Regions from separate parts of the Enterococcus sp. DJ147D b genome, predicted to be linked through region 2. Evidence: a T-box and tRNA genes for the amino acid it is inferred to sense, from the RefSeq annotation. Region 2 holds a T-box; the other holds one or more tRNA genes.
What was found. A T-box is a leader RNA that pairs with one kind of tRNA and senses whether it is charged. The one in region 2 lies ahead of serS (serine--tRNA ligase), so its partner is inferred to be a tRNA-Ser.
Positions count from the first base shown of each region.

Region 1: it encodes a tRNA-Ser, which carries the amino acid that the T-box ahead of serS (serine--tRNA ligase) is inferred to sense. The anticodon was not compared.

Region 1 covers NZ_CM177104.1:794,428-800,105, reverse strand. Annotated here, with positions in the region: gene AC4BD1_RS03880 (Cof-type HAD-IIB family hydrolase) at 1-607, shown strand, start outside; gene asnB (asparagine synthase (glutamine-hydrolyzing)) at 852-2,747, opposite strand; tRNA gene AC4BD1_RS03870 (tRNA-Ser) at 3,164-3,251, opposite strand; gene AC4BD1_RS03865 (TetR/AcrR family transcriptional regulator) at 3,380-3,946, opposite strand; gene AC4BD1_RS03860 (TVP38/TMEM64 family protein) at 4,427-5,023, shown strand; gene AC4BD1_RS03855 (glycerophosphoryl diester phosphodiesterase membrane domain-containing protein) at 5,127-5,678, shown strand, end outside.
Region 2 covers NZ_CM177104.1:2,548,464-2,554,141, reverse strand. Annotated here, with positions in the region: gene guaB (IMP dehydrogenase) at 1-583, shown strand, start outside; gene serS (serine--tRNA ligase) at 653-1,924, opposite strand; T-box leader at 1,974-2,182, opposite strand; gene AC4BD1_RS12080 (sensor histidine kinase) at 2,234-3,424, opposite strand; gene croR (response regulator transcription factor CroR) at 3,411-4,100, opposite strand; rRNA gene AC4BD1_RS12070 (16S ribosomal RNA) at 4,821-5,678, shown strand, end outside.

The DNA of each region.
Region 1 (5,678 bases), 830 kb from region 2:
GGCTCTTGTACACATTCCTAATCAACTTTGGAGTGGCGAAAAGGAATCACAAATCAACCGTGAGATTGCTTTTGAAATTGTCTCACAAAAAAAAGCATTGAATCTTGACTTCGTTGCTGCTGAAAATCGCGAAACATTTTTTATCGATAGCTTAGAATTTTTCGATGAAAAAATTTTTGCTTCTTCAAATCCAAGTGAAAAAAATCTGCTTTCCCCTCAAAACTTAATAACTAACCCGACTTCTCTATTAGTTCGTACAGAAAAACAATTTGCCGAGCAAGTATCAAATGAATTGACACGGCAATTCGGCAGTTATGTAGATGTCCGCACTTGGGGTGGCCCAACAGCCATTCTAGAAATTGTTTCTAAAGGAATCGAAAAAGCAAAGGGTGTTCATCAAGTAGCTAATTATCTGGATATCAAACAAGAAGATGTCATCGCGTTTGGCGATGAACACAATGATCTTGAATTATTAGAGTATGCTGGTTGGGGCGTTGCTATGGCAAATGGTACAGATCAGCTAAAAAGCATCGCTAATGATATTACGGAAAAAACAAACCAAGAAGATGGCTTAGCTGACCATTTAGAAAAATTACTTCAACTATAATTTGTATCTATTAGAATAGAAACAAAATAAAAAAGCCTAGGACAGTCAATGGAGCAATCTTCAAAAGCTAGACAAAAATCTAACTTTTGAAGATTACTACATTCAATGCCTTAGGTTTTTTTGTAATGAAAAACTAACTCATTTAGAATCAATTCAAGCACTTCAGCCATTGAAAAATAAGTTTTCCAATGGCTGAAGTGCTTTTTCATTTATAAATAGTAACTCTCGTTTGCTTCTATCCTTCTTAAACAGTTACATAATCAATTGCTTCTGCTTGAGGAATTGTTTCATCAATAAAGTAAACTTTATACCAAGTCAAGAAGCTAAAAATTGTCCAAATCTTACGTTGCTCTTCTTTGATTCCTTCATGATGATTGTCCAATAGTTCCATGATTTTATCTTGATCAAAGAATTCTTTTGCAAAGTCGGCTTCAAATAAAGCTTTCACTTCTTGGTAACCATGTTCTTCTTTTAACCAAGCTTTGATTGGCACAGGGAAACCTAATTTCACACGGTTTGACCATTCTTCTGGCAACTGTTTGTTTGCTGCTTGTCTGAAAATATCTTTCGTGTTGTTTTGGTTTAATAAATATTTACTTGGAATTTGTTGTGCTAATTTCATCACTTCGATATCCAATAATGGCACACGAACTTCCAAAGAACTTGCCATTGATAATTTGTCGGCTTTCAACAAAATATCTTTTGGCATCCATTGGTGCAGGTCAACATATTGCATTTTATTGACTTCATCTTTGATTCCATCCGTTTTTTCGTAATGGACAGCCATGATTTCATTCACAGATGGTGCATCTTGATAAGTCGCTGTCAATAAATCAGCGGCTTCCTTTTCCTCAAAAACACGTGCATGACCAATGAAATACTCTTTAGCTGGTGCAAGTGATTCATATAAATGAATACGTCCGTGGAAGTTTTTCATTTTACCAATTTTACGGCCTAAACTATAGCGTGTTCCTTTTGGTAATTTTTTCAATCCTTGTGCAATCACACGAATAAATTTTGAGTTTGTATGGAAACCATATGTTTGGTAACCCGCAAATAATTCATCCGCTCCTTCACCGGATTGAACCACACGAACACTTTGTGAAGCAAGATTAGCTAAAAAATACAAAGGAACACAAGAAGGGTTTGAATCTGGCTCATCCAAATGATATTGGATTAATGGGAATGCTTTGAATGACATATCTCCGTCGATAACCGCCGCAGTATTGTCTAAATCTAAAATCTCTGTTAATTTACGTGCTTCAATTGCCTCATTATACGTTTTATCATCAAAACCAATTGAAAATGAATGATCGGGTTTTAAAACAGAGGTTACGTAACTTGAGTCAACACCACTTGAAAGGAATGAGCCAACTTCAACATCACTGATTGTGTGTGCTTTAATTGAAGCTTTAACTGTTTCATCAATTTTGTCAATCCATTCTTGGCGAGAATGTGTACCTTTTGTTTCAAAATCAGCATCCCAATATTCTTGAATATCTAACTTGCCGTCTTTATAAGTAAAATAATGGCCTTCTGGTAAACGGTATACATCTTTAAAGAACGTTTCACCATTTAAAGGTGAATATTGGAAAGTCATATAAGGTTTCAATGCTTCCTTATTTAATTCTTTTTTGAAATCAGGATGTGGTAAGAAACTTTTGATTTCTGAACCAAACATGAATGTACCATTCATGTTTGCATAGTAATAAGGTTTGATTCCAAAGTGATCACGGGCACCGAAAAGTTCATTTTTTTCATTGTCCCAAATAGCGAAAGCAAACATTCCACGAATTTTTTGTAATAATTCTGTTCCCCATTCTTCATAACCATGAAGTAGGACTTCCGTGTCAGCATGTGTGCGAAAAACATGTCCTGCGGCAAGTAATTCTTCTCTTAATGGACGATAGTTATAAATCTCACCATTAAAGATAATGATCTTTGTTCCATCTTCATTATAAATAGGCTGTGTTCCGCCTTCTAAATCAATAATACTCAATCTTCTAAAGCCTAAAGCAACGTGTTTATCGACATACTCACCAGAACTATTTGGTCCACGGTGTACAATGCGATCCATCATCGCGTTTACAACTGCACTCTTGTTATCTTTGTCATTGACAAAACCGACAATCCCGCACATTTAACTTTCACATCCTAATATAAATTACTTTTTCATTTTTTATTTCATGCTTCTCATCTTAACACACTCGAAAAGTGCTGGCGAAAGGTTCTTCCCTAACAGTTTCGTCACATGAAAATAAGTCATGAAAACTTTTGCACATTTAATAAAAAGTTTTTCAATAACTAATTTAACATGTTTTCTTTGATGATGCTATCTTAATCGCTCATGTTAAAAGAAATTTTTACTCTTTCATTTGTTCTATTCTATTTTTTTAATTGCACGACAACTAAAAAGGATTTTTTTTATTTTTCTCTCATTTTTATTCTATTAAACCTGTATTTATTCACGATTATTTTTTGTTTAGTCGTTATGTGACAAAACAAAAAAAGATTGAGACATGAGCCTCAATCTTTTTGTTTATTCCAGTTTAATTAAGGAAGGTACAGGATTTGAACCTGCGCGCCGGTATTAGCCGGTTCGGCGGATTTCGAGTCCGCTGCATTACCACTCTGCCAACCTTCCGCGATTTCTATTTTTAATCTTTTCAACCGAAATGTCAAGCACCATTTTTTCAGGCCAATCTTTTCGTTTTAGGTCAAAAGAAAAAGGCCACACGCAGTCAGACACCCACGTTAGCCTTTTATAAATTTTTAGCGGATAACTTCTGGATTGTCTATGGACAGCACAGAGTCAATTGTTCTAGAAATCAAAGAAATGATTTGTTCTTCTGTTGGCTGCATAATGTTTGAGGACATCAATGAAGCTAATCCAGTCACGACTACCCAAGTACCCGTATGTAACGCATCTATATATTCGTCAGATAAATGACTATATTTCTCGTCTTTCTTTGCAGCTTCATAGAAATAATTATATGAAAAATCATGCATTTTTTTACCATCACCATGTTCATCGATATACAATGCCATGTACAAACTATGATGCTTTTTTGCAAAATTGATATAATTTAAACCTAAATCGATAATTTTGTCGCCAGTATGCTCGATAGGAAAAACTTCCTCTTTGAGTTGCTCAAAAATAGAATCTAAAAGTGTATTCTTTAAATCTTCCATATTCTTAAACTCTAAATAAATAGGTTGTGTCGAAATCCCCATCTTCTTTGCAATGTTACGAGCAGTAAATCCTTTGAAGCCTTCTTTAGCAACAACTTCGTATGCTGCTTTTAGAATTTGATCTTTAGTATAGACTTTTCTTCTCATAAAAACTCCCCCACTTTGTACTGCATATATGTTCTTTAATTGTAACCGATAACTAACCATTTTTGCAAACATTTTACTCATAATTGTTATATTTAAATCAAATGAAGATAAACTATTTAATCAAATTCTAATAGGTAAATGTTTCTTCATCAAATTATGCATTCCCTTTCATTTTTTAAGCATTCCATTTTTCCTTATTTTTTCACTCTTTTTTTGTCAGCTATGGTGAAAACATCGTTACTAATCCGATAAGGAAACTATCGTTATTTATATTTATTTTCAAAAAGAAATAATTACTAAAAAAATGCCCCGATAAAATTTAAATAAGTCTTTAGTAGGATGTAATTTCTTCACAAATCTTTTATACTTACTTCGAACTTACAAAACTGTTTGAGTAGTGTCATCTAAATAAGTAGCATATTTGCCACTTTATCGCGTATAGTAATCTTAGATTAAAAAACTTCAAGGAGATGATTCAAAATGAACGTTACAGCATCAAGAAAACTTATCAACTTTATTTCAATTATCGGTTTAGGCGTGTCGATCGCACTGACTGTTTACTTTATCAATCTTGGAGTCTTCAAAGACATCAATGCATTGAGAGGTCTTGTTGGCCAATCAGTTATTCTTGGACCCATTATTTTCATTTTGATTCAGATCCTACAAGTAGTCATTCCCATTATTCCCGGTGGTATCAGTACCGCAGCTGGTGTTCTGATTTTTGGTCCTTATGCTGGTTTTGTTTATAACTACGTTGGGATTTGTATTGGCTCGGTTATTATCTTCCTATTAGGTAGACGCTACGGAAAACCATTTATTTTGTCTTTAATCAGTGATAAAACATATAACAAATATATTGGTTGGTTGGATAACCAAAGCCGGTTCGAAAAACTTTTTGCGCTTGCAATTTTCTTGCCAGTCGCGCCCGATGACGCACTTTGCCTGATGGCTGGTTTAACAAACATTTCCGTAAAGAAATTTTCACTAATTATTTTCCTTGCTAAACCACTCTCTATTTTCTTATATAGTATGGCATTGATTTACGGTGGACAATACTTGACCAGTTTACTTGGGTAACAGGATGAAATAAATGAAGACATTCTGACACAGATTAGTGGTCTGACCTCTAACCTGTGTTTTTTTTCTTTTTAGGATACAATAGGATTAGTAGGTGATAAAAATGAATTATTTAAAACATAGTTTAGGGAATGCTTGGGATTTTCTCAAAGGAACACAAAATTATTTTCGTGATGTTCTACTAATGCACGGCTTCATTTTATTTATTTGTCTGCCGTTATTGAACAGTACAACTCGCTTTATTTTACATCGTGGTGCAATTGATTATTTATCTTATGACAATATCGCAACTATATTTTCTAAACATCCTGGTGTACTAGGTGCGCTTTGTTTAGTCTTGTTGCTGATTTTACTTTTAGTCTATTTTGAGTTCACTTTCTTATTAATCAGTGTTTACTTCATCAAGAAAAGAAAACCTGTTTCTTTAAAACAATTGCTTCGAATGACCATCTTACAACTAAAAAAAGTTCGTCCCGTTACGTTTCTCTTTTTCTTAGCTTATTTTCTACTGATTTTACCGTTAAGCGGATTGAGTTTTAATTCTGATTTACTATCAAAAGTCAAAATTCCTTCATTTATTATGGATTTTATTTTTGAAAATCGGCTCGTGATCGTTAGTTTATTCGTTTTAGTTTACCTTTTCTTAGCATATATC
Region 2 (5,678 bases):
AGTTGGGATTGGACCTGGTTCGATTTGTACAACTCGGGTTGTTGCAGGTGTCGGTGTTCCTCAATTAACAGCCATTTATGATGCAGCTTCCGTTGCACGTCAATATGGTAAAACAATTATTGCCGATGGTGGGATCAAATATTCAGGTGATATTGTTAAAGCTTTAGCTGCTGGAGGACATGCGGTTATGTTAGGTAGTATGCTAGCCGGGACAGATGAATCACCAGGTGAATTTGAAATTTTCCAAGGTCGTCGTTTCAAAACATATCGTGGAATGGGTTCATTAGGTGCAATGGAAAAAGGATCAAAAGATCGCTATTTCCAAGGTAGCATTAATGAAGCAAATAAATTAGTTCCTGAAGGTATTGAAGGCCGTGTAGCTTATAAAGGAAGCGTAGCAGATATCATCTTCCAAATGATTGGCGGATTAAAATCTGGAATGGGCTATGTTGGTGCTGCAAACTTACAACAATTAAGAGATGATGCACAATTCATCCAAATGAGTGGCAGTGGACTAAAAGAATCACATCCACATGATGTTCAAATCACTAAAGAAGCACCAAACTATTCAGTTGAATCATAAACAACAAAAAACCATCCACCAAAATCAATTATGATTTTGGTGGATGGTTTTTTGTTTTATAAAGTAAATTTATTTGATTACTCTTAAATTTCCCATATATGGCACTAAGACTTCAGGAATAGTTACTGAGCCATCTTCATTTTGATAATTTTCTAAGATTGCTGCGACTGTGCGGCCAACAGCTAAACCAGAACCATTCAATGTATGTGCATAATGAATTTTTCCATCTTCATCGCGGTAGCGAATCATTGCTCGACGTGCTTGGAAATCTTCACAATTTGAACATGAACTGATTTCACGGAAAGTATCTTGTGCAGGAATCCAAACTTCTAAATCATAAGTTTTAGCAGCAGAGAAGCCCATGTCCCCTGTTGATAAAGCAACGACACGATAGGGTAAGTTCAATTTTTGCAAAATATCTTCAGCATCATTAGTCATTTTTTCTAGTTCTTCATAAGAATGTTCAGCATCAGAAAACTTAACCATTTCGACTTTGTTAAATTGATGCAAGCGAATCAAACCACGAGTATCTCTACCAGCACTGCCAGCTTCTGAACGAAAAGCAGGGCTAAGAGCGGTAAAGCGAATTGGCAAATCTTTTCCATTTAAAATTTCATCATTGTAATAGTTAGTTAAAGGAACCTCTGCAGTAGGAATCAATGTTAAATCAGTATTTTCCAATTGGAATACATCTTCTTTAAATTTTGGAAATTGACCTGTCCCAAACATTGCACGACTGTTAACGATGTATGGAGTAATCATTTCAGTATAGCCGTGCTCATAAATATGTTGGTCTAGCATAAAATTATATACCGCACGTTCTAGACGCGCGCCTAACCCTTTGTAATAAACAAAACGACTTCCTGAAACTTTCGCGCCACGTTCAAAATCTAAAATATCAAGATTTTCTGCGATTTCCCAGTGTGGTTTAGGTTCAAAAGAAAAGTTTCGTGGATTGCTCCAACGACGAACTTCGACATTATCCTCTTCATCTTTTCCAATTGGGACTGATTCATTAGGTAAATTTGGTAAGGTAGTAGCAATCTGAGTAAGTTTTTCATCAACATCAGCAATTTCTGTATCTAAGGCTTTGATGTTACCACCAACTTCTTTCATTTCTGAAATTTTTGCAGAAGCATCTTCTTTATTACGTTTTAGTTGCGCAATTTCTGCAGAAACATCATTTCGATATTTTTTTAATTCCTCACTTTTTACAAGCAAATTACGACGACTTTCATCTAATTCCATAAATTCAGCCAAAGTTTCTTTTTTTACGCCACGTGTCATTAATTTTTCTTGGACTGAGTCAAAGTTCTGACGCATCATTTTCACATCTAACATTACTAATTCCTCCTTTATAAATAAAAAAAGACTATTTGTTCCCAAAAAATCTTGGGACGAAATAGTCTTGTATTCGCGGTACCACCCGAGTTCAGCATCAACGGCTGCTCTTGTTTACAGATAACGGCTGCTAACCGGCTTTTTTTATTTCAAAAAGCACACATTATAGAACTGGAACTTCCAAATTATTTTTTACTGATTTGCAGCGACCATCAGCTCTCTGTAAAAAAAATAAAGTGTACTGGGTTCAGTGTTTAGTATTCACTAATTGACTTAAGAATATCGAAAAATAGGATGTTCGTCAACTGATTATTTTTTGTCTTGAGGAAGTTTACTATTTTTTTTCAAAGGTAGGTGCATAATAAATGAAGTCCAACTTTGATCTGATTTTGCATAAATGTAGCCGCCATGTAATGCAACGATACTTTGAGCAATTGCTAGCCCAAGTCCTGTTCCACCAGTTGCTTGTGATCGAGATTCTTCCACTCGATAAAAACGGTCAAACAAATTATCAAGCGATTGTTTTGGAATCATTGCACCATTATTTTTGACGACAGCTACAACTTCTGTTCCAATACGCTCGACTTCAATAATAATCTTTGTAGCTCCTTTACCGTACTTCAAAGCATTTGTAATTAAATTATTAAAGACACGAACCAATTTTTCTGTGTCTCCATCCATAATCAAAGAAGACTCTTTAGATTGGACAAGTATTTGGATATTTTTTTTTGCCGCTTCCAACTCAAAGTCAGCAGCAAGTTGTTCGATTAATTGAATTAAATCAAATGCTGAAAAGTTAACAGGTACAGCAGGCTGTCGTACTTTTGTATATTCAAAAAGATCTTCAACTAAAGACTTCATTTGTTTCGCCTTTACATAAGCAGTATGTGTGTACTTCAAAAGATCTTCTTGAGAATGATATTGTCCATCTTCAATCAAACCTAAGTAGCCAATAATGGATGTTAGTGGGGTACGAATATCATGGCTTACATTTGTAATTAGTTCATCCTTTGATTTTTCAATTTTTCGTTCATCTTCAATAGCGGCGACAGTACTATCTACTAATCCATTGATACTAGTGACAACTCTACTAAGATCTCCACTGAGTTCAAAAGGGATTCGGTGATCATAGTTGCCATTAGCAATGAAATGCAGTTCACTAATAATATGACGTAACTGCATTTGCCGATAGCGACGAATCAAGCGCCAGTATAAAACTGCTATATCTAATAGTAAGAAAAGCGGAATAATAAAATTCCTACCATTCCAAAAAAGGTCAGATCCAAGTCGTTGAGCAAAAATATTTTTGGAGTCCCAAATTGCATTTGTGAGAGAAGGGGAGCTGTTAATGACAGAACTAATTACTACTAAAATAGCAACATTTAATAGAAGTAAAAGAATAACTGTGATGATTCCTTCTGCTAAAAGTTCACTAATTTCTTTGGAGGTTAAAATGATACGTCGGCGCTTTTCTTTTCCTACGCTCTTATCTTGCGTCAATTTTATATCCAACCCCCCAAACAGTTTGAATGACTTTTTCTCCACCTGTAGCTTCTTCAATCTTATCCCGTAAATGGCTCACATGTACCATAACTGTTTTTGCTGAGACAATACTTTCTTGTTTCCAAACACGTTCAAAAATTTCATCCGCACTAAAAACACGATTTGGATGACTTGCTAAAAGATATAAAATTCCAAATTCTAGAGCAGTTAATTGGATTTCTTTCCCGTCAATTGTTTTTACCTCATGAGAGTCTTTATTGATTATCAACGAGTTTACTTCTAGTACATCTGGTTGTTCAGCAGTTATTTGCATTTTTGTACGACGTAGTAAAGATTTTACACGCGCCATAACTTCCAATGGATTAAATGGTTTAGTTACGTAATCATCTGCACCAGCAACCAATCCTTTGATTTTATCCATATCAGTTGTTTTTGCTGTTAACATGATAATTGGAATTTGAGATTCTTTCCGTAATTCTTTCACAACTTGCATCCCGTCCATTTCAGGCATCATGATATCTAAAATAAGTAGTTCAATATCTGGAATGGTTCTGATTTTTGATAGTGCTTCTTTTCCATCATAAGCTTTTACCGCTTCGTATCCTTCATTGTGTACATAGATACTCAATAACTCTACAATTTCTTTATCGTCATCTGCAATTAAAATTTTCATATAGTGAATCCTCCAGAATATAAGTATGTTTACCATTATTCTAGCAAAAAAAAGCAGAAATAGATAAAAGCAACACTTTGTTAACAAAAAATTTAGAAGAAATCACTGTAAATCAAATATAATAAAAAAAACTGAACAATTTTTTCAGATATAACATATAATTGAGCAAAAATAGTGTAAAAAGCGAATGAATTTAAAACAGAATTAAAGAATAATCGATCTTGCTATAAATGTTGTCAAAACAGCTTTTTTCTTGTTGACTTTAGAATTTTAAGTTGGTATATTATTATTTGTTCAACAGAGTTGTCGTAATTTTGTTGAGCAATTGTTAAATAAGTTATTGACATGTGAATTGTCACGTGATAAGATAACTGAGTCGTTTAGAAAGAACCTCTTATGAAGCTTGATTTCATCAAGAAAAACTTCAAAAAAATTCTTGACAAATAACAAACGATGCGATATGATAAATGAGTTGCCGAAAGATTTCTTAAACGAAATCGGAAAAACTTTTTCAAAAAAGAGTTGACATTTAAACGTCGCTCTGATATGATATAAAAGTTGCTACGGCAATTCAAGTAGACCTTTGAAAACTGAACAAAGTAAGACAAACCAAATGTGTAGGGCGTCTTGATTCAATTCAAGACAACAAACATTTTTAAACAGCAAGCAATATGCTAGCAAACAAATTGAGCTTAACAATCGAAAGATTGTTCTAACTTTTATTATGAGAGTTTGATCCTGGCTCAGGACGAACGCTGGCGGCGTGCCTAATACATGCAAGTCGTACGCTTTTTCTTTCACCGGAGCTTGCTCCACTGAAAGAAAAGGAGTGGCGAACGGGTGAGTAACACGTGGGTAACCTGCCCATCAGAAGGGGATAACACTTGGAAACAGGTGCTAATACCGTATAACAATCGAAACCGCATGGTTTTGATTTGAAAGGCGCTTTCGGGTGTCGCTGATGGATGGACCCGCGGTGCATTAGCTAGTTGGTGAGGTAACGGCTCACCAAGGCCACGATGCATAGCCGACCTGAGAGGGTGATCGGCCACATTGGGACTGAGACACGGCCCAAACTCCTACGGGAGGCAGCAGTAGGGAATCTTCGGCAATGGACGAAAGTCTGACCGAGCAACGCCGCGTGAGTGAAGAAGGTTTTCGGATCGTAAAACTCTGTTGTTAGAGAAGAACAAGGATGAGAGTAACTGTTCATCCCTTGACGGTATCTAACCAGAAAGCCACGGCTAACTACGTGCCAGCAGCCGCGGTAATACGTAGGTGGCAAGCGTTGTCCGGATTTATTGGGCGTAAAGCGAGCGCAGGCGGTTTCTTAAGTCTGATGTGAAAGCCCCCGGCTCAACCGGGGAGGGTCATTGGAAACTGGGAGACTTGAGTGCAGAAGAGGAGAGTGGAATTCCATGTGTAGCGGTGAAATGCGTAGATATATGGAGGAACACCAGTGGCGAAGGCGACTCTCTGGTCTGTAACTGACGCTGAGGCTCGAAAGCGTGGGGAGCAAACAGGATTAGATACCCTGGTAGTCCACGCCGTAAACGATGAGTGCTAAGTGTTGGAGGG